DNA from 3 places in the Chryseobacterium sp. WLY505 genome. Region 2 is predicted to be linked to each of the others. Evidence: riboswitches for the same ligand, from Rfam matches in the RefSeq annotation. Region 2 holds a riboswitch; each other region holds the start of a gene.
The links. A riboswitch is a leader RNA that binds a small molecule or an ion and turns the genes downstream of it on or off. The one in region 2 is predicted to bind cobalamin.

Region 1: another riboswitch for cobalamin. It lies ahead of RAH34_RS19250 (T9SS type A sorting domain-containing protein); the one in region 2 lies ahead of RAH34_RS00700 (acyl-CoA thioesterase).
Region 3: another riboswitch for cobalamin. It lies ahead of RAH34_RS12705 (TonB-dependent siderophore receptor); the one in region 2 lies ahead of RAH34_RS00700 (acyl-CoA thioesterase).

What each region holds. Positions count from the first base shown of each region.
Region 1 covers NZ_JAVCWI010000012.1:29,016-36,587, reverse strand. The annotation lists gene RAH34_RS19270 (S9 family peptidase) at 1-224, shown strand, start outside; gene RAH34_RS19265 (GxxExxY protein) at 265-420, shown strand; gene tpiA (triose-phosphate isomerase) at 539-1,297, shown strand; gene RAH34_RS19255 (esterase-like activity of phytase family protein) at 1,375-2,643, opposite strand; cobalamin riboswitch at 2,867-3,059, shown strand; gene RAH34_RS19250 (T9SS type A sorting domain-containing protein) at 3,122-4,225, shown strand; gene clpP (ATP-dependent Clp endopeptidase proteolytic subunit ClpP) at 4,549-5,235, opposite strand; gene dnaG (DNA primase) at 5,347-7,332, opposite strand.
Region 2 covers NZ_JAVCWI010000001.1:136,945-144,516, forward strand. The annotation lists gene RAH34_RS00675 (DNA mismatch repair protein MutS) at 1-856, shown strand, start outside; gene RAH34_RS00680 (T9SS type A sorting domain-containing protein) at 919-1,989, opposite strand; gene RAH34_RS00685 (GEVED domain-containing protein) at 2,072-3,160, opposite strand; gene RAH34_RS00690 (ATP-binding cassette domain-containing protein) at 3,572-4,234, shown strand; gene RAH34_RS00695 (hypothetical protein) at 4,265-5,065, shown strand; cobalamin riboswitch at 5,100-5,281, shown strand; gene RAH34_RS00700 (acyl-CoA thioesterase) at 5,396-5,779, shown strand; gene RAH34_RS00705 (HD family hydrolase) at 5,835-6,425, opposite strand; gene RAH34_RS00710 (hypothetical protein) at 6,427-7,128, opposite strand.
Region 3 covers NZ_JAVCWI010000005.1:140,438-148,009, forward strand. The annotation lists gene RAH34_RS12700 (YncE family protein) at 1-645, opposite strand, end outside; gene RAH34_RS12705 (TonB-dependent siderophore receptor) at 642-2,675, opposite strand; cobalamin riboswitch at 2,785-2,970, opposite strand; gene RAH34_RS12710 (transporter) at 3,061-4,008, opposite strand; gene RAH34_RS12715 (cytochrome-c peroxidase) at 4,020-5,069, opposite strand; gene RAH34_RS12720 (MbnP family protein) at 5,062-5,892, opposite strand; gene RAH34_RS12725 (hypothetical protein) at 6,066-6,434, opposite strand; gene RAH34_RS12730 (superoxide dismutase) at 6,439-7,113, opposite strand; gene RAH34_RS12735 (SCO family protein) at 7,303-7,572, opposite strand, start outside.

The sequences.
Region 1 (7,572 bases), on a different contig from region 2:
CGAATCTTTTGGTAACAACAGGATTACATGATTCTCAGGTACAATATTTTGAACCAGCAAAATGGGTTGCCAAACTAAGAGATATGAAAACGGACAAAAATGTACTGTTATTGAAAACAGATATGGACTATGGCCATGGTGGTGCTTCCGGAAGGTTTGATTATCTGAAGGATGTGGCTTTGGTATATGCTTTCATGTTTAAACTGGAAGGGATTACTAAGTAATGAATCTCGCAGATTTTGCAGATAATGCAGATTTCTATTAATGACAGAAAATGAAATTTCATACATCGTTCGTAAATGTGTTTTCAATGTATATAATCAGTTAGGACCTGGTTTACTTGAATCTGTATATCAAAAAATAAATTTTAATACCTCCAATATTCTGGACAATATAAAGAGAGTGGTAAATAACTTATAATAAATAATTAGATTACATTAATCTGCTAAATCAAACAAATCCGCGAGAGCAAAAAAGAGTCTCGCAGATTATCCAAAAAAGAAAAATTAAAAAATAAATAAATCTATATTTAAATCTTATGAGAAGAAAAATAGTTGCAGGAAACTGGAAAATGAACAAAAATGTAATTGATGCACAACAATTAATGATTCAGTTACTAAGCTATAAAAACAACAATGCTACAAACTGTGAGGTTTGGATTGCTCCCCCTGCATTGTATTTGATGATGGCAAAAGACGTTTTTGAAAAGGATGAAATCGGAGTATTTTCTCAGGATATGAGCGAGCATGAAAGTGGCGCCTATACGGGTGAAATTTCTGCAGACATGCTGGAATCTATTGATGCAACCGGATCACTAATCGGGCATTCTGAAAGAAGACAATATCACGGAGAAACAGATTCTCACTGTAACAGAAAAATCAAATTAGCTCTTGATAAAGGGCTTATTCCTGTTTACTGTAATGGAGAAACTCTTGAGCAGAGAAAAGCAGGACAGCACCTTGAGGTAGTAAAAAATCAGACTGAAGTAGCTCTTTTCACACTTTCTGCTGAAGAGATCAAAAAAGTAGTGATTGCTTACGAACCGGTTTGGGCTATCGGAACAGGAGAAACAGCAAGTCCGGAGCAGGCTCAGGAAATCCACGCTCATATCAGAAATATTATCGCTTCAAAATACGGACAGGAAGTTGCTGACGAGGTTTCTATCCTTTACGGAGGTTCTGTAAAACCAGACAATGCTAAAGAAATTTTCTCTCAGCCGGATATCGATGGTGGTCTTATCGGAGGAGCAGCTTTGAAATTAGAGGATTTCTCTAAGATTATTGAAGCTTTTAATTAATATAAAGGATTTATATATCATCCAATAAAAAGCGGCGGAATCTTTGATTCCGCCGCTTTTCCGTTAAAAAAATCTAATTATTGAATATCGACTACATACATTGTTCCTTTGTCTACTTTACCCGTTTTAGGCAAAATTTTAGCTTTTGGATTTCCGCTTCCATCATCCACTACTCCAAAGTCATCATCATTGAAAACAGCCAGTTTATTATTTCCCAAATAAACAATTCCCTCGAATTTATCATGTTCATAGCCCAGTTTTGCTACCAGGTCTACGGCTAATGTTTTGGTAACAGCTTTTATTCCGGCATTGGTAATTTCATCCCATGAACATTGCTCTAAAGCTTTTCCGTTAATTTTCATTCCGTCCACCGCATTAATATCAGTTCCATTCACATCGGAAGCACTGCTCAGATTGATTCTGTATACTTTTTTGATTCCTCCCTGAGATCCGAAATTTCCGTCTCTTTCAATCACCAGGAATTCATTATTGCTAATGGCTGTAATATCACACACCGAATCAGAAGCTCCGCCATCCTGTTTGTATAAAAACTGCCTGGTTTGCCCTGTAATAATGTCAAAAGTGACAATTCTCGTTAAAGTAGTATTGGTAGCCAATGCTTTACTAGGAACAAACATCATGGATTGTATGGTACCTACCAATGTTCTTCCGTCCGGAGTGATACAAAGTCCTTCCATTCCTCTGTTGGCCCTTCTTTTGGCTAAAACAGCAGGCAGTTTTCTTGGTCCTGTATTTACGCCAACAGGGCTTATTCTTTCCATCTCGATTCCATCAGCACTATAATGTACGATATGTGGACCATATTCATCAGAAACCCAGAATGTACCATCAGCAGCAGCAACAATACTTTCGCTGTCAAGACCATATTGATCAGTACCTAAGACATTTCCGGAAGCATCATAAGCAATTTCTCCCGTACTTCCCATTCCTGCAGGATTTGGAAGTCCTGTAATAGGTTGTCCGGATGGATTTTTAAGTTTAATATATTTGATGACCTCTACATTTCCGTCAGCATTGATTTTAAAATGCATAATGGTTGGAGTAAAATTAGGAGCAAGAAACTTTTTCCCATTCTGGAAGTCGGTATTAGGCCCTCTGTCTGTAATGACATAGAATTCGCCTTTTCTGGTAGGATGAGCGGCTGCTCCGGAACCAAAACCTCCGTTGATAACATCCACTCCGTTTATTGTAGCCAGTTTTGTAAAGGGAAACTCCTGAGGGAATTTGGAATAATTAATATCCTGATTAATTATGGTGGTATCATCATCACTTTTACATGAAGCCAATACAGCCAGTATACTCACAGACCATAGTAATTTTTTCATATGCTATTTTATGGCTGCGAAAATAGAACTTGATTGTAAACTGATCTTGAATATAATGATAATTGTTTTTTAACAATAGAACAGACAGAAGCATTGAAAATAAATAAGAAACGAACTTATTTAAAAATAAAAAACCAACAATCCCGCCAAATTATTAATCAAATTGAAAATCAACTTTTTAAAGGTAAATAATTCACAAAACAGACTTATCAATTTATATGATATATTTGCAGCGTTTTAAGGCTGAACAATGTTCATTAATAGGGAATCAAGTGAGAATAATATTCAAATCTTGGGCTGTACCCGCAACTGTAAACTGTTTAAACTTACTGCACGAAAAACCACTGGACGTGAAAATCCGGGAAGGAAGCTGTAAGATGTGAGCCAGGAGACCTGCCGTAAAACACTAGATTCAGAGAAAGAATTATTTCTCCTCTGAAGATAAGTTTCGGGAATAAAACTTTAAATTAATTATATCATGAGGAAAATCTATCTTTTTTTCTTACTGCTTTGCATGCAGCTATTGTCGGCCCAATTCACAGAAAACGACATTAAATTTTGGGTAGGAACAGGTTCTAAAAAAGCGTATTTCATTGCAGACTTTAATGATGACAGCACTCCAAATTCTTATGCATGGGGATATCGTTTTGACGGAAATGGTTTAACCATGGAAGACATGATTACTGCTATTGCCGCTGCAGAACCTAAAATGGAAATTGAAATACCATCCGGATTTCTGTACAGTTTAAATTACAATCATCATACTCCTAGTCTTGACGACTATTGGTCTACCTGGTCAGGAAATACTCCATCAACTATGGCATTCAATAATGGTGTGAACAATGATCTTTTAGTGGACGGAAGATGGTATGGAGCTTCTTATAGTTTTTCCCCTCCTACAATACCTTCCCCACCAGTTGCAGCCTACAGTTCTGCTTGGTTTACTCCTTCTCAGGTTACGAACTGGGTGGGAACAGGAACTAATAAAAGTCTTGTAGTTATTGATTTCGGAACTGATAATACCAACGGAAATGCCAATTCTTTTGTTTTTGGAATTAAATATAACGGAAGTATAACAGCTGAACAGGCGTTACAACTGATCCAATCTCAAGCTTCTTATTTTAACTTCACATCAGCAAATAATCAGATTGCTAATTTAGCATTGAATTCCTTTGCTGGGAATACTTCCGGATCAGACAGCTGGAAATTGTATAAAGGAAAAGATCTATCAAGCTGGCAAGCAAAAGCCAATCTTTCTCAGATTCAACTGAGTAACACTGATTGGTTTGGATTGAGTTTCGGGCAAAGAAGACCATTTACTCCAACCGAAGCACAGCTTACTTTAGGGGTTTCTTCTGTGACAAAGAAAAAATTCAGTGTTTATCCAAACCCGGCAAGTGGTTTTATTCAGATTGAAACGGCTGAGAAACTGAAAGAAGTGAATATTTATTCTGCTACAGGACAGAAAGTAATGACTTCACAGTTTACTAAGATTGATATTCATTCTTTAAACACGGGAGCTTATTTTGTGGAGATTAAAACAGCTGAAAATACGACAATACATAAGATTGTTAAGAAATAGAGAAAGCGTCTTGAGACGCTTTTTTTGTGGGGATATAGGTAAAATAGACTGTTAAAACCACCCCGTCAAAAATTCTTTGAATTTTTGCCACCCCTCCAGCGGAGGGGAATTCTTGCGTCTTCAGTTGAAACTTTAATTGGGATTGTAATTTTTCTCCCACATCTGTTCTTGGATCATTGTGGCTGGATTTCCACGGAATGACAGAATTGAAATGGTTGTCTATCCATACAGTTTGTCATTCTGCAGGAATCTAAACATTTAAAAATATAACCCAACAAAAAAACCGCACCAGATAAGTGCGGTTCTCATGATTTTATCATCAATTATTTTTTCTCTGTAGATCTTTGTAAAACCTCATCTACCATTCCGTAGCCTTTAGCTTCTTCAGAAGTCATCCAGTAATCTCTGTCAGAAGATTTTTCTACCCACTCATACGTTTGTCCTGAATGATGACCGATGATTTCATAAAGCTCCTGCTTCAATTTCAACATCTCTCTCAAGTTGATTTCCATATCAGAAGCAACTCCCTGAGCACCTCCTGAAGGCTGGTGAATCATAACTCTTGAGTGCTTAAGCGCAGAACGTTTTCCTTTTTCTCCTGCAACCAATAATACAGCTCCCATTGAAGCAGCCATACCTGTACAGATTGTTGCTACATCGGGCTTAATGATCTGCATGGTATCATAAATACCTAAACCTGCATATACACTACCACCAGGAGAGTTGATATAGATCTGAATATCTTTCGAAGGATCAGCACTTTCTAAGAATAAAAGCTGAGCCGTAACAATGTTTGCTACCTGATCATCAATACCTGTCCCAAGAAAGATAATTCTGTCCATCATCAGACGGGAGAAAACGTCCATCTGAGCAACGTTTAATCTTCTCTCTTCCATGATGTACGGAGTAAGATTCGTTGGGCCATACATTCCCATATACTGATCGGTAACTAAACCGTTGTTTCCTAAATGTTTTACAGAGAAATCTCTGAATTCTTTTTTAATGTCCATATTTCTATTATGTATTATTTTTAAAATATTCTCGAAGTTTAAATTACAATATTTATTCCTAAAATTTTATAGGACTTTTTGTCACAGAATATAAAAAAACTGACTTAAAAATTATCTTTTTCTACCATAGATTCCTTTGATAGGTGAATATTCGATGATATTACTCAATCGCATGGAAGCCTGTTTCAATAATGTAATTTTCTTGATAAGCTCATAGTACTTTCCTTCATCAGTATCCCTGTACACATCCAGCTCTTTATCTGTTTCTGTAATTAAATAATCAATATATCTGTATTTGTGCAGCAAAACATCTCCCTTGATCTGATCTGCCACTTTATCACCATAATTGGGAGGATAAATGTTTCTGGAAGCCCAGTTTTCAAGCTCATCCAACGGGATCAGTGCGTCTACAACCTTTGTGGTAATTTCTTCGTCCATAAAAGATACAAAAAAGTTTCCACTTCTCAACTCATCTTTTTGAATCCCTTCCCTTACCTGAGTAATAATGATTTCATTGCCTTTAACTAAAAATGCATACTGCTCTTCTTCAAAATGATGAAGAATCTCCTCAATTACAGTAATCTGATATTCTTCTCCCTGTTCATTTCTACGTTTCAAAATAATATCTCCAAATGCCAACATGTGTTCAACAAGTTTATTCTCCATGAACAGTACATCATACAGAAAAGGATCTTCTTTTTTCTGATCCAAAGGCACAACTTCCATTTTCGGAACGGCTGTTTTCTCTTTCTGCTGCTGTTGAACATGATGCGTTTGATTCTGTGTGATCTGCTTCTGAACATCCAGTTCATTGAAAAGACTCTGCTCAGAAAGTCCGAATTTATTGGAAACTTCTTTAAGATAAACCTCTCTTTTCAGGGCATTTTGTACGAAAGAGACAGATTTCACAATATCTCTGATTGCTTCAGCCTTTTTAATCGGATCATTTCCGATATCTCTCAGGAGAATTTCCGCCTTGAAGTCGATGAAGTCCATCGCTTCATTTTCGATGTACTTTTCAACGTAATCCTGCGGGTGTTTTCTGGCAAAGGAATCCGGGTCATCTCCATCCGGGAAAAGCAAGACACGGATGTTCATTCCCTCAGTCAGCAGCATATCAATACTTCGGAAACTGGCTTTGATACCGGCATTATCACCATCAAAAAGAATCGTTACGTTTTCCGTAAGCCTTTTAATAAGTTTGATTTGTTCTGTCGTCAAAGACGTTCCGGAACTTGCCACTACGTTTTCGATTCCGGACATATGAAGGGAAATCACGTCCATATATCCTTCCACCAAAAGACAAGCATTCTTTCTTGAAATAGCCTGCTTACTCTGATTTAATCCGTAAAGAACATTGGATTTATGATAGATCTCCGTTTCCGGGGAATTAAGATATTTTGCAGTTTTAACATTGTTCTTAAGAATCCTTGCTCCAAAACCTAAAACCCTGCCGGAAAAACTGTGAATAGGGAAAATAACCCTTTCTCTGAAACGGTCTACGCCTGCAGGAGTATTTTCAGGAAAAATAGAAAGTCCGGATTTTTCAAGAATCTCTTTAGTATATCCTTTTTCCAGGGCATAAGCCGTGAAAGCATTTTTCTTCTCCGGAGAATATCCAAGCTGGAATTTCTTAATGATATCATCCTTCAATTCCCTTTCTTTGAAATAAGAAAGACCTATACTTCTACCCTCCTGATCATCCCAAAGGATCTCCTGAAAATAAGTATTGGCAACCTCATGGATCTTATACAAGAGATCTTTTTCAGTCTGGGCATTTTTTGCTTCTTCAGAAATTTCACGCTGATCTTCTTCAATTTCAATTCCGTATTTTTTTGCAGCGTGGCGGAGTGCTTCAGGATACGTAAAGTTCTCAATTTCCATAAGGAAAGAGATCGCTGTTCCCCCTTTTCCTGTGGAGAAATCCTTCCAGATCTGCTTACTGGCAGAAACTACAAAGCTGGGAGTTTTTTCGTCATGGAAAGGACTGAGTCCTTTGTAGTTAGACCCTGCTCTTTTCAACTGCACATATTCGCCCACAATCTCTTCAACGCGGATTGTGGAGAATATCTTATCAATGGTCTGTTTGGAAATCATGGTGTAAAATTAAGTATTTTTATGGAAAAGTTGGATGGGTTGGAGAGTTTCAGATACAGGATATGGGGTTCGGGTTTCGAGGTATTGGGTTGGAGGGTTTGAGAGTTAGAGGGTTTTAGGGTGCGAGAGTGTTTGAGGAAAGAGTTTCAAGATTCAATTTATCGAGGGTTGAGAGTTTTAGAGTAAGAGGGTTTTAGGGTTAGAGAGTGGGAACATTTTGGGCTCGGGATAAGGAGATTT
Region 2 (7,572 bases):
AGGTGCGCTGGCAGAAAGTTTTATGGAGTTTTTCTATGACAAAAAGAGTTTCGCCATCATCACGACGCATTATACCAATATTAAACTGGTAATAGAGCAGCTTCCCAATGCCCAGAATGCAGCTATGCTTTTCAATGAAGAAACACTGGAACCGATGTATAAGCTGGAAGTGGGACAGGCAGGAAGTTCATTTACTTTTGAAGTTGCAGAAAAGAATAAAATTCCGAGATTCATTATCCACTCTGCGAAGAAAAAAGTAGAGCATGATATTGTTAATCTTGATAAAACGATTGTAAAACTGCAGCAGGAAAAATTTGAGGTTGAAAAACTGAAATCTGATCTTGCAGAAAGGAAAGAGTCTGTAGAAGATAAACGTGATAACCTTCAGAAACTGAATGAGCAGCTTCAGCAGAAACTTTTCAATTTCCAGAAATTATATGAAGAGGAACACCGCAAACTACAGTTCGGAAATAAGATTGAAACATTCATTGACAGCTATACCAAAGGTAAATCCAGGAAGGATGTTGTAAAAGATTTTGTAAAACTTCTTGAACAGGAGAAATTCAGAAAACTGGGCAGTGATAAGGATGAAACCAAACGCCTGCAGGTTGTTAAGAGAAAAATCACTCAACAGCTGAAAAAGGAAGAGGTTATTGAAAAAATTGCTGAGACCAATGAAAAACTGGAAGAGAAACGCAAAACCGACCGTGCTGTGTGGATGAAAATCGGACAACGTGTTCGTATTACCGGAAGCACCAGTGTGGGAACCATTGAAAAAATTTCCAGAAACAAAGTAATTGTCAATTACGGAACTTTCAAGACCACAATTGATGCGGATGAACTTGAGAGAATTTAATAAATAAAAAATTAATTTAACGCAAATACAAAGAGAGAGCACCAGAAGGTACTCTCTCTTTTTTATTTCTTAATAAATTTTAATCGGGTTACCTTTTCTTTATCTTTCAGCTGGATAAAATAAACTCCTTTTGACAAATGGTTAAGGTTTACATGATGATCTGAAACTTTTCCTCCGTTAATTTTCTGTCCTGCAGCATTGTAAATTTCATAATCCGCTGCTTCTGAAATTCCTGAAATATTTAAGACATCAGAGGCAGGATTGGGAGAAATACTAATTTCTTTGTTCTTTCCCGCAGATTCTTCTATTGCTAAACTTGAAGCATCAATAAACTCAACTTCATAATCCTGTATTTCATTTGTAGGACCACAATTCGTAAAATAAGGTGTAGTATTCGATATTACCCTCATCGCTACCTTACAATCTACTTGTCCGGCTTGTAGAGGCACATTAAAAGTAGCTGTAGGATTCATATCTGTACTATTACTTGAATATAGTATTCTTTCACTAGAAGGATCAAAAGCTCTATCTCCATTGTAATCAATCCAAATCCCTATCGTAGTGGGATTTTGAGTTGCAGGTCCCGCTTTAGTAACAGAAATAGTATTATTACTGCTTCCGCGCACCAATTTTACTTTACGAGTGGGATCCGAGCGGAAATTTGCGTAAGCTTTTGTTCCTGTTGAATTACTAGTCATCTGCGGCAAATCAGTTGCATTAAGTGTAACATTAGATGCATATAGATAAGGGGTAATTGTAGCAGTAGAATTTTCAATACAGTACCACATTGGTGTTGTAAAAGTAATAGGTACTGAATATCCTCCGCCTGCTTGTACATATTGTACTTTTACTTCATAAGTTGTACACTGTGTCAAACTAGAGATTGTCATCGAAGTACTTGTAGTATATGTGCTATTTGAACTTGTTTCTCCCACTTTTTTATAAACAACCATACTTCCTGTTCCTATTTGAGGAGTCCAGGAAATAGTGGCACTGGTAGGAGTTATATCTGTTATAATAACATTTGCAGGTGGCAATAATAATGAAACTGGATTTTCTTTGATTTTCAATACATTGCATTGATAAAATGAAATAATTGACAAAAGAAATAGCATAAACATTTTTTTGATCATGATTATATAGTTTGGTATTCCTCCCAAATTTAATCAAAATTTCGGTTAAAATAGAGATAGTTTAAGACCATTCATTCTTATGTTATTTCTTAATAAATTTTAATCGGGTTACCTTTTCTTTATCTTTCAACTGGATAAAATAAACACCTTTTGACAAATGATTAAGGTTTACATAATGATCTGAAACTTTTCCTCCGTTAATTTTCTGTCCTACAGCATTGTAAATTTCATAATCCGCTGCTTCTGAAATTCCGGAGATATTTAAAACATCAGAGGCAGGATTGGGATAAATTTCAGGTTTTACAGACTTTCTTGATTCTTCCACTCCAAGGGTGAGATTGATCAAATCTACTCCATAATCTTCAACTTCCCCATAGGTAAATGTACTGCAGGCATCTAAAGGTATTGTTTGACTGGAAATAACCCTCATGGTAACACCACATAGTGTCACTGCTGCCAGACTTGGAATCGTAAACACAGATACAGCCGGTGCTGCCTGAGTGACATTATTGGCGACCATCACTCTTTCGTTGGATTCAAAAATTCCGTTGGCATTAAGATCAATCCACGCCGTTACTGTTGTTGTACCTGGAGTTGCCGTCCAGGTATTGGTTACTGAAAGCTTATTTCCTGTAGTTCCTATAAAAAACTTAACTCTACGGCTTAGGTCACTTCTGTAATCTATATAATTGGAAGGTCCGGAATCGCTTACCATTGGAGAGGTAACTCCTGTAGAATTTACAGTCACATTGGAAATATGCATCATCGTGGTATCTGTAGAAGCACTTGCACAATAATTAATGGTAGTGGTAAAAAATATAGGATTAGACCATAATCCCTGTGTCGTACACACTTTCACTACCTGTACTTCATACACTGTACAAGGCTGCAAACCTGTAATTGTGAAAGAGTTTTGACCCGATACGGGTGTACCCGTCATCCAGAAAGTTGTTCCTGGTATTCTATATCTTATCATATTATCCGGAGTATTAGGATCTGCAGTCCAGGTAACTGTTCCAGAAGTAAGTGTTATATTCGACATCTGAACTCCTGTTGGAGCATTGGTATCACAGTACAATAAAGATTGAGGTTCTTCTTCTATTTTGTGGGCTGCCTGAAGGCTTGAAATTCCCAACATAAAAGAGAATACAAAAAGTAGTTTTTTGGTCATGTTTATTAGTTTTAAAATTTCCTTGAAAAATAGGGTATTTTTTCAAATATAGCTTAGACTTTCTTCATATAGCTTTGTATTTTTTAATATATTTGATAATAAAGTGTAAAACACACAGAAACTTCATGCTTCTAATATGTTCAAAAGTATTTCTACTCTCTGGATTTTTTATAAAAAAATAATAATTCCCACCTTGATATTTTCTTTATTGGCTTCTTGTTTATCCTCTTTCAGTATTGAGAATTTCGGATTGAGTTTTCTTTTAATATCTCCTGTCCTTCATTACTTTATCTATGAACTCCGGTTTAAAAATGAATATTACTTTTATGCCAATTTAGGATTTTCCAGAAGTTTCCTTTGGGGATTCACGGTAGCCTTCTGTTTGATTGTCAAAATAATAACAGGAATTTTATGAGTAAGCTTCATATTGACAGCATAACCAAATCTTTTAAAGAAAATAAGATCCTTCAAGATATTTATTTAGGATGTGAAACCGGGCAGATTATTGGAATTCTGGGCAGAAATGGTGTTGGAAAATCAACCTTGTTAAAAATTATTTTCGGAACTGAGTATGGTGATAGTCAGTTTATAAAATATGACAACACTATTCTGAAAAGTATGTCCGATAGAAAAAACAGAATTGCTTACTTACCTCAGAATCTCTTTCTGCCAAAATTTATAAAAATCAAAAACCTGATTCCTCTTTTTTGTAATCAAAAGAATACTGAGCTACTTTTTACATCAGAATTCGTACAGCCTTTCCTTCATGAAAAACCTAAAAATCTTTCCAAAGGTGAACAGAGAATTATTGAAACCTTGATGATTATTTATTCTGAATCGCATTTTATTTTACTGGACGAGCCTTTCCACAGTCTTTCTCCAAAAGTTTCTGCAGCATTGAAAGCTGCAATTATTGAACAGTCTGAGAATAGGGGATTCATTATTTCTGATCATAATTTTAAGGATGTTCTGGATATTTCTAAAATCACATATCTGCTTTCGGACGGTCATCTGAAACAAATACAAGATTTTAAAGAACTGCAACGGTATAATTATCTTCCGAAAAGCATTTAATTTATATATTTGAAGGATCAAAAAATTTTCATGATGACTTTCATAAACAAAGCATTCTATTTATCCGCTTTCAGTATTTTATCTATTGCTTTTGTAAAAGGGCAGACTAAAGTTCCTTTTGGAGTTGTAAAAGCTGAAGAAGGATATGCCAACGTACGCGTACATAAAGACGATTACCGAAAAATTGTAGATAAGATCCGTATGCGTAAAGGAGATGTATTTGTTTATGTAAAACCTGCTCCCGGAGAAACGGAATGGATCTGGATCAAATATCCTGAAAAACAGGATGACGACAAACCTTTTGTACGGTATGAAACTCTGGATAAAGAAGGAATGGTAAATAAAGGACGTATTGCGTATGTGGACGAGCTTCCCGCTTATACTCCATCCAAATCCAAAAACGGAAGATCCCTGATCTTCACCGACAACTCTGATCCAAAAATCCCTACTGCCCAAAGGAGCAAAGTGGTAATTGATATCTATCCGTCCAATGCCGGATACCGTAAAAAGGAAAAAGATGCAGATGGAAAAATTCTCACCATTGATAAAGTGAAACCATGGGGAATCGGGAATGATCTTCCTGAAGGTATGACTGAAATCAAATCCATCAGAGTACAGCAGCCCGGAAGAGGATCTGTTTTTGTAAGAGAAGCTATCAAAAATATGTTCCAGCCTACCATGGATTTTGAGAACATTGGAGTAACTTCCCTTGACAATGATAATATTTTCCTTTATATGATCAACGGTTCAGGAGAAAACAGATATACCACACTCTGGACGATTAAGAAAGGAAGAGTAATCAGCCAGATTATTTATCATAATCCGGAATAAATTCATTATTTTTGCATTCGAAAAGTTTTTACGCTTATTCATCACAGAAATTGGTTCTGCATCACTGCAGATTAAAAGGGAACCGTGTGAAAATCACGGACTGTCGCGCAACTGTAAAGTAACTGAAGTCTTTATCAAAGATCCACTGTGCGAGGCATGGGAAGGAGATAAATGATGTTACAAGTCAGGAGACCTGCCTTTTTCTTAAACATGTAACTTTCGCGATTTGAAGTTGTATTGATCTGATGGATTGTTTCAGGAATTCTATAAGTTCCTGTCATTATTCTGTTGTTTCCAATCATTTCCTATCGCTTTAATTAATAATGATATATGACTACAGAAGAAAGAATTGAAGCATCCGAAACCAGAATCTTTAAAGCGGTTTTCCCCAACACCACCAATCATTACGATACCCTTTTTGGAGGTACTGCAATGCAGCTGATGGATGAGGTAGCTTTTATCACCGCAACCCGTTTTGCCAGAAAAAGAGTGGTAACGGTAAGCAGCGATAAGATCGATTTCAAAAAGCCTATTCCTGCCGGAACCATTGTGGAACTGATCGGGAAAGTTTCATACGTGGGAAAAACCAGTATGAAAGTAAATGTTGAGATTTACACCGAACAGATGTACTCCTATGAAAGAGAAAAAGCAATTATAGGTGATTTTACTTTTGTAGCGATTGACGAATTCAAGAAACCAATCCAGATACTATAAATAAAATTTCGGGCGGCCAAAGGCCGCCCGAAGCTTTATATATTTTTCATTGAAATTACTTCAGCACTTTTTCTGTTTCCAGACTTTTACCCAATAAAAGCTCAAACGCCTCTCCCATTTCATCCGATGCTCTGCTGATCGCATTTTCAAGCATATTTCGGATTTGTCTTTCTGTCACTCCAGCTTCAGTCCAACTCTTTCCGGAAGTATGAGAATTTAAGATAAACGGCATGATTCTGTCGATCCCACACGCAAAAATAGCGTCTGGTGTTTTCTCATCTTCAAACTCCAGCCATAAATTAAAAAATTCAGTACGCAAAGGTTCATCCAGAATTCCAAAGATTTTCTGAGCAGAAGCTTTCTCTCTTTCAAACTTTCCTACCATGGCTTTTTCATCAAAAATAAAAGTATCTCCGGCCTCAATCTCTACAAGATCGTGGATAGAAAGCATTCTTATCACCCTTAGCAAATCTATATCTGCACGGTTTTTAGCATACGGATAAAGGATTTGAGCCAGAATAATAATCTGCCAGGAATGTTCCGCCGTATTCTCTCTTCGGGAATCGTCTGCATTATAGTTTCGTCGTTGTACATTTTTAAGCGCATCTACTGCCAGAATAAAATCGATCTCTTTCTGAATTTTCATCTTACTTCTTATTTCTGTTATATTGATCAGACGGATATACCTTTGTTTTGGTAATCCATTTATTATTTATTTTTTCTTTAGTGATTACTTTTACACTACCTTCTATACTCATATCCTCTTGTTTTTCGAGGACCTTTTCCAGCCCTTTATTCGGAATTACAGCATATTCTGTGGTAAAAAAATCACAGCACCCGGATTTCCCATAGGAAATAAGACGTTTACGCCGGGCATCAACATCAAAGATATCCAGGCCGTTTGAGCCCAGTTCTGTAAGTTCATCGCTTTTTACAAACCCCATTCTTGTTTTGTTGAAGACATATACGTCATAAGATGCCCCGCTGTAATTTCCCATATTTCCGTTCCTTACCGCAACATCTTCCGTTCCATCAAAATTAAAGTCATCTATAATCACAGCCCGTTGATCTTTCAAAAGGGGGATCAATTTCCCCTGGATCGGCTTTTGACCTTGTTCTGTATATAAAACCAGATCCTCTGAGACAAAAGTCTGTACCTTGCTGTTTTTATGATCAAACAGCTCCACCGTTCCCTTTCCTCCGCATCTGTCGTCGTAACAATCTTCTATCTGGATGACGGCATCATAACTTTTTGATACATTTTTAACCTCAAACTGATACTGTCCGAAATATAAGGGACCCAATAAAAGGAATGACGATAAGTGCTTGTACTTATTCAAAATATTCATGGTACTAGTAAATGATTTAGGTGTTTTTTATTGCTAACAAAAATACGAATCATAATACCGATATCAAAACACCGGTCTCATTATCTGGCAGAATTACCTTTTCAATAAAAGCCTATTCATAATAAGGAGCTGTCTCCCGCTATCCGCTCTTACTCCTCGCGCCTGCCTAAAGCCATAGCTGCTGTGGGGTAACCGCTGCTATCGGGGCTAGAACATGAGTGATAAGTGATAAGTGATAAGTGATAAAAGATCATTTTTTCTCTCCAATTTTCAAAATTCTATGTAAAAATTTAAAAATTCTCAGACATTTTCTTCTAAAATCCGTTTGACTCAAAATTGATGATTAAAATTATTATATTGATTTTCAACATTTTAAACAATTTATTTTAAAAATTTCACTACTTTGTATTGCATAATACCATTTTATTTACATATCTTTGTAAT
Region 3 (7,572 bases), on a different contig from region 2:
TTCTGTAAAAGTATTAAGATCGATGACGGAAACTGTATTGTCGTAATCGGGAGCTTTATATCCTCCGGAGTTGGCAACAAACAATTGATTACCCACAATTTCCATTTCTTCCGGCTGATATCCTACCACCACTTCACGCTGGATGGAAAGAGAAGTGGTATCAATTTCAACGACTTTTCCTTTTGGGGCTTTGGGGTTAATGGCTACAGGACCTGCATAGCTGCTGGCATAAGCTTTCCCGCCTTTGAAAGCCAGATATCTGCAGTTTTGTAATGGAATCGAAGTAATACGTTTGGCCGTTTTAGCATCCAGCACTTCAATTTTGTTGGAAACATTGACAACAATATAAAGTTTGCTTCCGTACACTTTGATATCATTTCCTACATCACCCAATTCTTTTACCACATTGGGATTAATTTCTGCGTAAATATTCCGGTAATAGGTTCCTTTGGTATAATCAAAAAAATCCAGGGTACATTTATTACTTCCCATGTTTCCTTCATTGAGCATATAAAAGCCTTTTATTGCTGTATTTTCTGAAGGGAGTCCTTCCACCACTTCCTGACGGACAATAATTTCATCGGTACGGCAAGAGGTAAGAAAAGCTAATACCAGAAATAAAAAATAAAAGTTTAGTTTTCTCATAGGGTGAAGTTTAGAATAAGTTTAAAATTTCTTCCGGGCATCGGATAATTGAGGACAACATCATAGTATTGATTGAAAATATTATTCATCTCAAGGCTTACTTTAAACTGATGATTCGCCCAATTGAATTTTTTCTGAACAGAGAGATCGTGCGTATACCAGGGCTGAACATAATTGTATTGAATGTTATCCTGATTCACATCATATCTTTCCCCTACGTACATTGCACTGTAATTGAAACTCCAGTCTTTATAATCTGCCATCAGACTGAAAGATCCACTATGCCATGGGGTATAAGGAATCTGATTGCGATAGAAAGTGTCTTCCGGATCACTGATATCTCTTGCACTTTGGTATGTATAAGAAAGCAAAGGTCGGAGGGTTACTTTTCCAAGCTGCATTTCAGTCTGTACATTAACATCAGCTCCAATGATTTCAACCAATCCAAGGTTCATCATCAGCCAGCGGAACATGCTTCCATTTGGAGCAGCTACAATTTTATCCTGTACTTTATTGTAGTAACCGTCTACTTTAGCATAAAATGTTTTAAAGAAACGGTTGTTATAATTCTTCTGATAGGTAAATCCTATATCATATTGATTGGTGAATTCCGGTTTCAGGTAGGTATTTCCGATATTGGTATAATACAAATCATTGAAGGTCGGAAGTCTGAAAATCCTTTTATAGAAAGCTCTGAGGGTAAGCTCCGGAATTTTTTCCGGCTGATAGCTCATAAAAACGGCAGGTGTCCACTCTCTGGCATCTCCCGGCCTTTTATTTTTTCTTACTTCTTCAAATGTAAAAGTTCCTAAAAGGCTTCCCAGAATTTTGAATCTGTTCCACTGATAGGTTGTCGCCAATGCGACCAATGTAGTGTATCGGGTAGGATAAGAAAAGTTATCCAGATTGGCATCCAGATTATTGTACTGAAAATCACCACTCAGGCTGACATCCCAATTGGGTGTGATTGAGTAAATATTGGAAGAGGAAAGGTAAAGCTCCCTTTGGATGTAGGTATTATCAGTATAAATAATAGACTGCGAACGAACCGTGTCCATAAAATGGGTATAATCGTAAGCGAATTTTGCTTTCAGCTGTGTTTCAAATTTCGGGAACAGTTTCTTTCTCAGATTGGCCTGTACAAAATAATTCTCATCGGAAAGCCTTGCTCCTCTTCCTCCGAAACGTCCATTCACAATAGGTGCCGGCATTCCACGGTTTGAAATATAACCGTAGCCACGGATATTCCAGCTTCCGTTATTTAAAGTTCCGTTGAGAGAAGTTTCAAAACGTTTTGCCCGAATATCTGAATCCTGTCTTTTGGCAATGGTATCATAAGCCTGTTGTCCATCAGGATATTTCTTGGCATAACGAAATCTGTAAATTCCATCACTCTGCATAAATTCTCCACTGAAGCTGGCAGAAATCCTGTCAGAAATTTTCTGTTCCAATCGGAATGATGGATTAAAAAGGTCAATGGATGCACTTTTTGCTCTTACAACCAAATTGGTTTTTCTATTTCCTTTAAATACGGGTGTTTTTGGCTGTAAATAGATAGACCCCGAAGAGCCGAAGTCTTTTGCCGGCTGAAAAATTTCACTTTTCTGACCGTTGTACAATGATATTTCTTCCAGATCGTCTAAAGAATATCGTCCAAGATCCACCAGCCCGTTTTGGGCATTTCCTAATTGAATTCCATCATAGAAAACCCCTACATGCTGGCTTCCCATGCTTCGGATATTAATAGTTTTCAAACCACCCAATCCGCCGTAATCTTTAATCTGAACACCTGAAAAATATCGTAAAGCATCTGCAACGGAATGACTGTTCAGTCTTTCCAACTGCTCACCCTGTAGGATTTGTGCCGGGAGGATTTCTTTAAAATTCTTTTTGTAAAGATTGATTCCTTTAATAGTCTCTTCCTGAAGGCTGTCTTTTTTCCTGTTTTGAGAAGACAAAAGTTGAGATGTGATCACCAATATTGTGAAAACAGCTTTATGAATTGCAGAAGTAGTTAGTTTTGCCGCCATTAGCTCATTTAGGGTAATGAAGACGCTAATGGGGTATAAGAATACAACGACAAAGCACAGCTGTCACTGCACAGAATCATTGATGTCCTAAGCTTTATTCCACGAAAGCGTCAAACGATTATTTTCTGGCAGGTCTTCTGACTTACTCCATTTTTGAAATCCTTCCCATTAAAAAACAGTGGATATATTCTTCAAAAACTTTGGTGCGGAGCTTACAGCAGCGGGTCTGTTCCGGATTTTCACCGGATTCCCTTTTAAGAGCTTTTTAGGGCTCACCAAATTTCGGCAAAGATAAATAATTATTCCTAATCCCCAATTAAAATCATGATTCATAAACAATTAAAGCTCCCGAAGGAGCTTTAACATCATTTATTGGGGTGTCACTTTAAATTCCAATATTCAGGAAAACACTGAATCTCGATTTAGCTTCAATATCTCCTCCCGCCAGATGAGTGTACATGGGAAGCATGATTTCACTTCCCAGGCTCAGCTTTTTATAAGAGGCTTCAAATCCCAGCTTTCCATACAAAGCACTTCCTGCAGTATTGGGCAGGGCTTCATCAAATTGTTTATTCTGAGCGTAAACTTCTCCCTGAACTCCCGTTTTTACAGAAAAAATAGATTTTTCATTTCCTGCAACCTGATAAAAACCCGTTGCAGCATAGTTCCATTGGTTTCCAAAACGGTAATTTTTTTTATTCTCTGTTTTGATCGTATAGTCTGTATTGACCAATACGGCTACTTTATTTTTCTGAAATTTATAATTCAAAGCTGCCTGATAATCCCAGCTTCCGGTTCCCAGCTGAAAACTCGGATTCACTCCGGATGCTCCTTTTTCATCAAACTTCCCAAGTGGAATTTTCACGCCCAAACCTCCGCTAAGGTGATGGAAATTATCTTTAGAGCTCATCAGCTGGTAAATTCCCATCAGGTTCAGATCTCCTATTCCATTGATTCTGATATCACCCTGGAGGGTTTTCTTTTCATGAAAATGGAATGGAAGGCTCGCATACACACTCAGCTTTTTAGTCAGTGGAATTTTCCCCCACAGCTGAAGCGTATTGAAATACTGATCCTGGGTAAGGTCTTTTACAAATAAGTTCTCTTTCGCTTTATAATGCTGGGCAAAGTATTTGATTCCGATAAACTGCGGGTTCAGTAAAGATTCAAACCCGGAAGATCCGTTTCCTGCTGCACAGCCACAGGCATCACAATCATCATCAAAATTGAATCTGCTAAAGGTTTCCGGAGCACTATATGCACTGTCTCTGATCGTTTTCGCCTGATACTGACTCAACAGGATCAAACTTACTATCACTATAATCTTCTTCATGTTTTTATAAATTATTCTGCAAATTTTGGATTGGATATAAAACTTTTATCCGATAATGTTTTCAGGAACGCAATGATTGATTGTCTTTCCTGACTGTTCATGGCAATTCCTATGTGGCCGTTCTGTTTCAGCTGTGGATCAAGATTGGCATTATCTACCACATGATCCGAATAGAAATTGAGTACTGCCTCTAAGGTGTAAAATCTTCCGTCATGCATATAAGGTGCGGTGTATTCTACATTTCTTAAACTGGGAACACGGAATTTCATCCAGTCCACCTGATTAAGGGAAACTCTATATCTTCCTGCATCCTTGAATTCTGTATTGTAATACATTCCCGTATTTCTGAAACTCTCATCCGTAAACAGTTCTCCGCTATGACAGGAAGCACATTTCTGTCCGAATAAAGCCATCCCTTGAGATTCTGTTGAAGTCAATGGTTCTTTTCCCTGTTTGAATCTGTCGTATTTTGAATCTGCAGAAATTAAAGAAGCCATAAACTGCGACAATGCTTTCAGAATTCTCTCTCCGGTAATGGTTTCATCTCCATAAGCTTCTCTGAATAGTTTTTTATACTTCTGATCATCTTTTATTTTCGAAATAGCTTCCGGTATGGAACTGTCCATTTCATTGACGTCGGTAATCGGGCTGATGGGTTGTTCATTCAGATTATGAATCACTCCGTCCCACATATATCTTTTCAAAAAAGCCATATTCTGGATGGGTGGTGCATTTCTGATTCCTATTCTGTCATCCACCCCATGGCTTACGGTATGCCCGTGATGGGTAAAGGCATTTTCCTGGATATGGCAGAAACCGCATGAAATGGTATTATTCCTTGAAAGCCTGCCTTCATAGAATAATTTTCTTCCCAGCTCCACGCCGTTCTTAGTTACCGGATTGATCGATTTATCAAAAGTCATTTCCGGAAAATAAGAGGGAAACTTCAGGTTATAGGCTTCATCTTTTTCCAGTGGCTGTATAACCTCATCAGAACAGGAAATACAGCTTAATACCAATACAAACAGAACCAATAATGTTTTTAAAAAGAAATTAATCATTGTGAACGTGGTCTACTTTAAACATTTTTGTGAGATTGTTGGTAACATCCACCAGGTGTTGGTTGGAGCCCATCAGCATGTCATTAGCTGTAGTAAGAGTAAGCGCTTTATCTCCGCTCAAAAACTGGTTCAGGTCTGCCAGAATATGAACAGAAGGACGAATTTTTGCCGTCACCCTTGCCGTTGTCGGAAGATTCAATGTGATTTCACGGTATAAATCAGGCTGCTGATTAGCAGTAACATTTCCCATATTGCCGGTATGGTTCATGAATTCTTTTGAAGGGGTATCATTCCCGTATTTCCCTTCCAGTTTTACAAAAACATAACCCGCTGCCCATGACCATGACATTCCCTTCTGCTTGGCTTTTGTCCAGAATTCAGCCTGCCCGTCCTGTCCCAGCAAGTACGCTTTTTGACTCACACCTAATCCGAATCTTATTTTTTTGTAGTTGTTTTTCGGAACGCCATCCAGATTAAGATAAACAATTCCGGCTACAGCATCTGCCTGATCTACGATAAAAGCACCTTTATCAGGGTTGTTTTCATTGTATTTAAACTCATTTCCGTTTTCGTCGATCAATGCAATATTACTGATGACATATTTTAAGGCAGAAAAGTTATGCTTTTGTCCGTTGGAAGAGGTCTGAACCGTCTGATTCAAAACGATGTCTCCTACATTATTAAATCCGTTTTCAAATTTGATCTGAAGTTTCCCAGGGGTAGTATCCTGGGGATTTTCGTCATCCCTGCTGCTTTCGCAGGCTACAAAAGAGAATAAAGTAAAGGCAATAAAGAATAGTGATAAAAATTTATAAATTTTCATTGTTGATTTTTTAAGTTGAATTATAATTTGAATGGCTTTTTTACCACAAAAGACACAAAAGTTCTTACACTTAAGTTTATTAAGTGAAAAGTTTTATACACAATAAGAACACTTCAGCTTTTTTATTTATCTATGCTTTTGTGAATTTTGTGGTTGAATAGTGATCGTTTAACTTAAAAAACCGGTGGTTTGAAAATATGGGTAAGAAACAGAAAAGAATAAGCTGTTTCGTAGGTAAAATTGAAATTGAAAAACGAAATTTTTCCAGTAGTGTTGATCTCTGTAGTCTCCGGCAGAATATAGGTATCCAGAACTTTCTGTCCTGAGTTTTTGAGTTTCTGAAAAGGTGAAGATTCAGAATCATAGGTTTTGGACAGTTCTTTACTCAGGTAACATTTTCCGTTACAGTGAATCTCCGGCCTGGATTTATTAATACAGAGAACTTTAACAATATAATCATAATTTACAGCATACTCAACCATAGGTACTAAAGGTCTTAGCACCATATAGAAGGTAAAAAGTATGCTGTACAATATTTTCATCAGATTATTTCTTGCTTATCGCTTCGTCATATCTTCTGCTGATTTCTTTCCAGTTGGTCACATTCCAGATCGCGGTAAGATAATCTGCTCTTTTATTCTGATATTTCAAATAATAAGCATGCTCCCATACATCAATTCCGAAGATAGGAGTTCCCTTTTCTTCTACTACATCCATTAAAGGATTGTCCTGGTTAGGAGTAGAGGAAACAAACAATTTCCCGTCTTTTCCTACAGAAAGCCAGGCCCATCCGGAACCAAAACGGTCTGCTCCTGCTTTGCTCATCTTTTCTTTAAAAGCATCCATGCTTCCGAAAGTTTCAGTGATGGCCTTTGCTAATTTTGCTGAAGGCTGCGTGTTTTTCTGAGGCGTAAGAACCGTCCAGAACAATTCGTGGTTGTAATGTCCTCCTGCGTTATTTCTTACAGCAGCAGGCAGTTTTGAAGCATTGGAAAGAATCTGAAACAAAGTTTCTTTTTCCTGTGGAGTTCCTGCAATGGCTTTATTCAAATTGGAGGCATAAGCCGCTCCATGTTTTGAATAGTGAATTTCCATCGTTTGGGCATCAATATTTCCTTCCAGAGCATTATAAGCATATGGCAGAGGCGTCTGCTTAAACTGAGCCAGTGTAAATTGGGCTGCGAAAACTGCACTTAAAGCAGCTATTTTCAAAATCTTCATAATTTCTTTGTTTATGGTTGAACAATGTTTTCTTATTAAGCGGGAGGATGGGTGATGGAAGCTGGAAGTTACTGATGTCATAACCTAACTTCTTCAACTTCTATTTGCTTTTATAGCCATCTCAAAAAACTGCTAGAGCTTCACCGTCCGGAATAACTTCCAGATCCTAGCATCCAGCTCCCCTCCTCTCTATTTCAATAATTTCTTAATATCCTCGATCAGGATTTCTCTGTCCGGGTGATATTTTCCTGTCAGCATGGGTGTTTTACCTTCCGGATCTTCGTAATTCAATCCTGAATAATACAGAATAGGCATGTTTTCTTTATTGTATCTGCATCGGATATTTCCTTCCTGATCTACCAGCGCAATCATTCCGCTGTGGTTCAGGCTTTCTCCTTCATCTTCTTTATCACCTACGTAGATATTAAATTGATTAGCAAGATTTCCAATATAGGCACG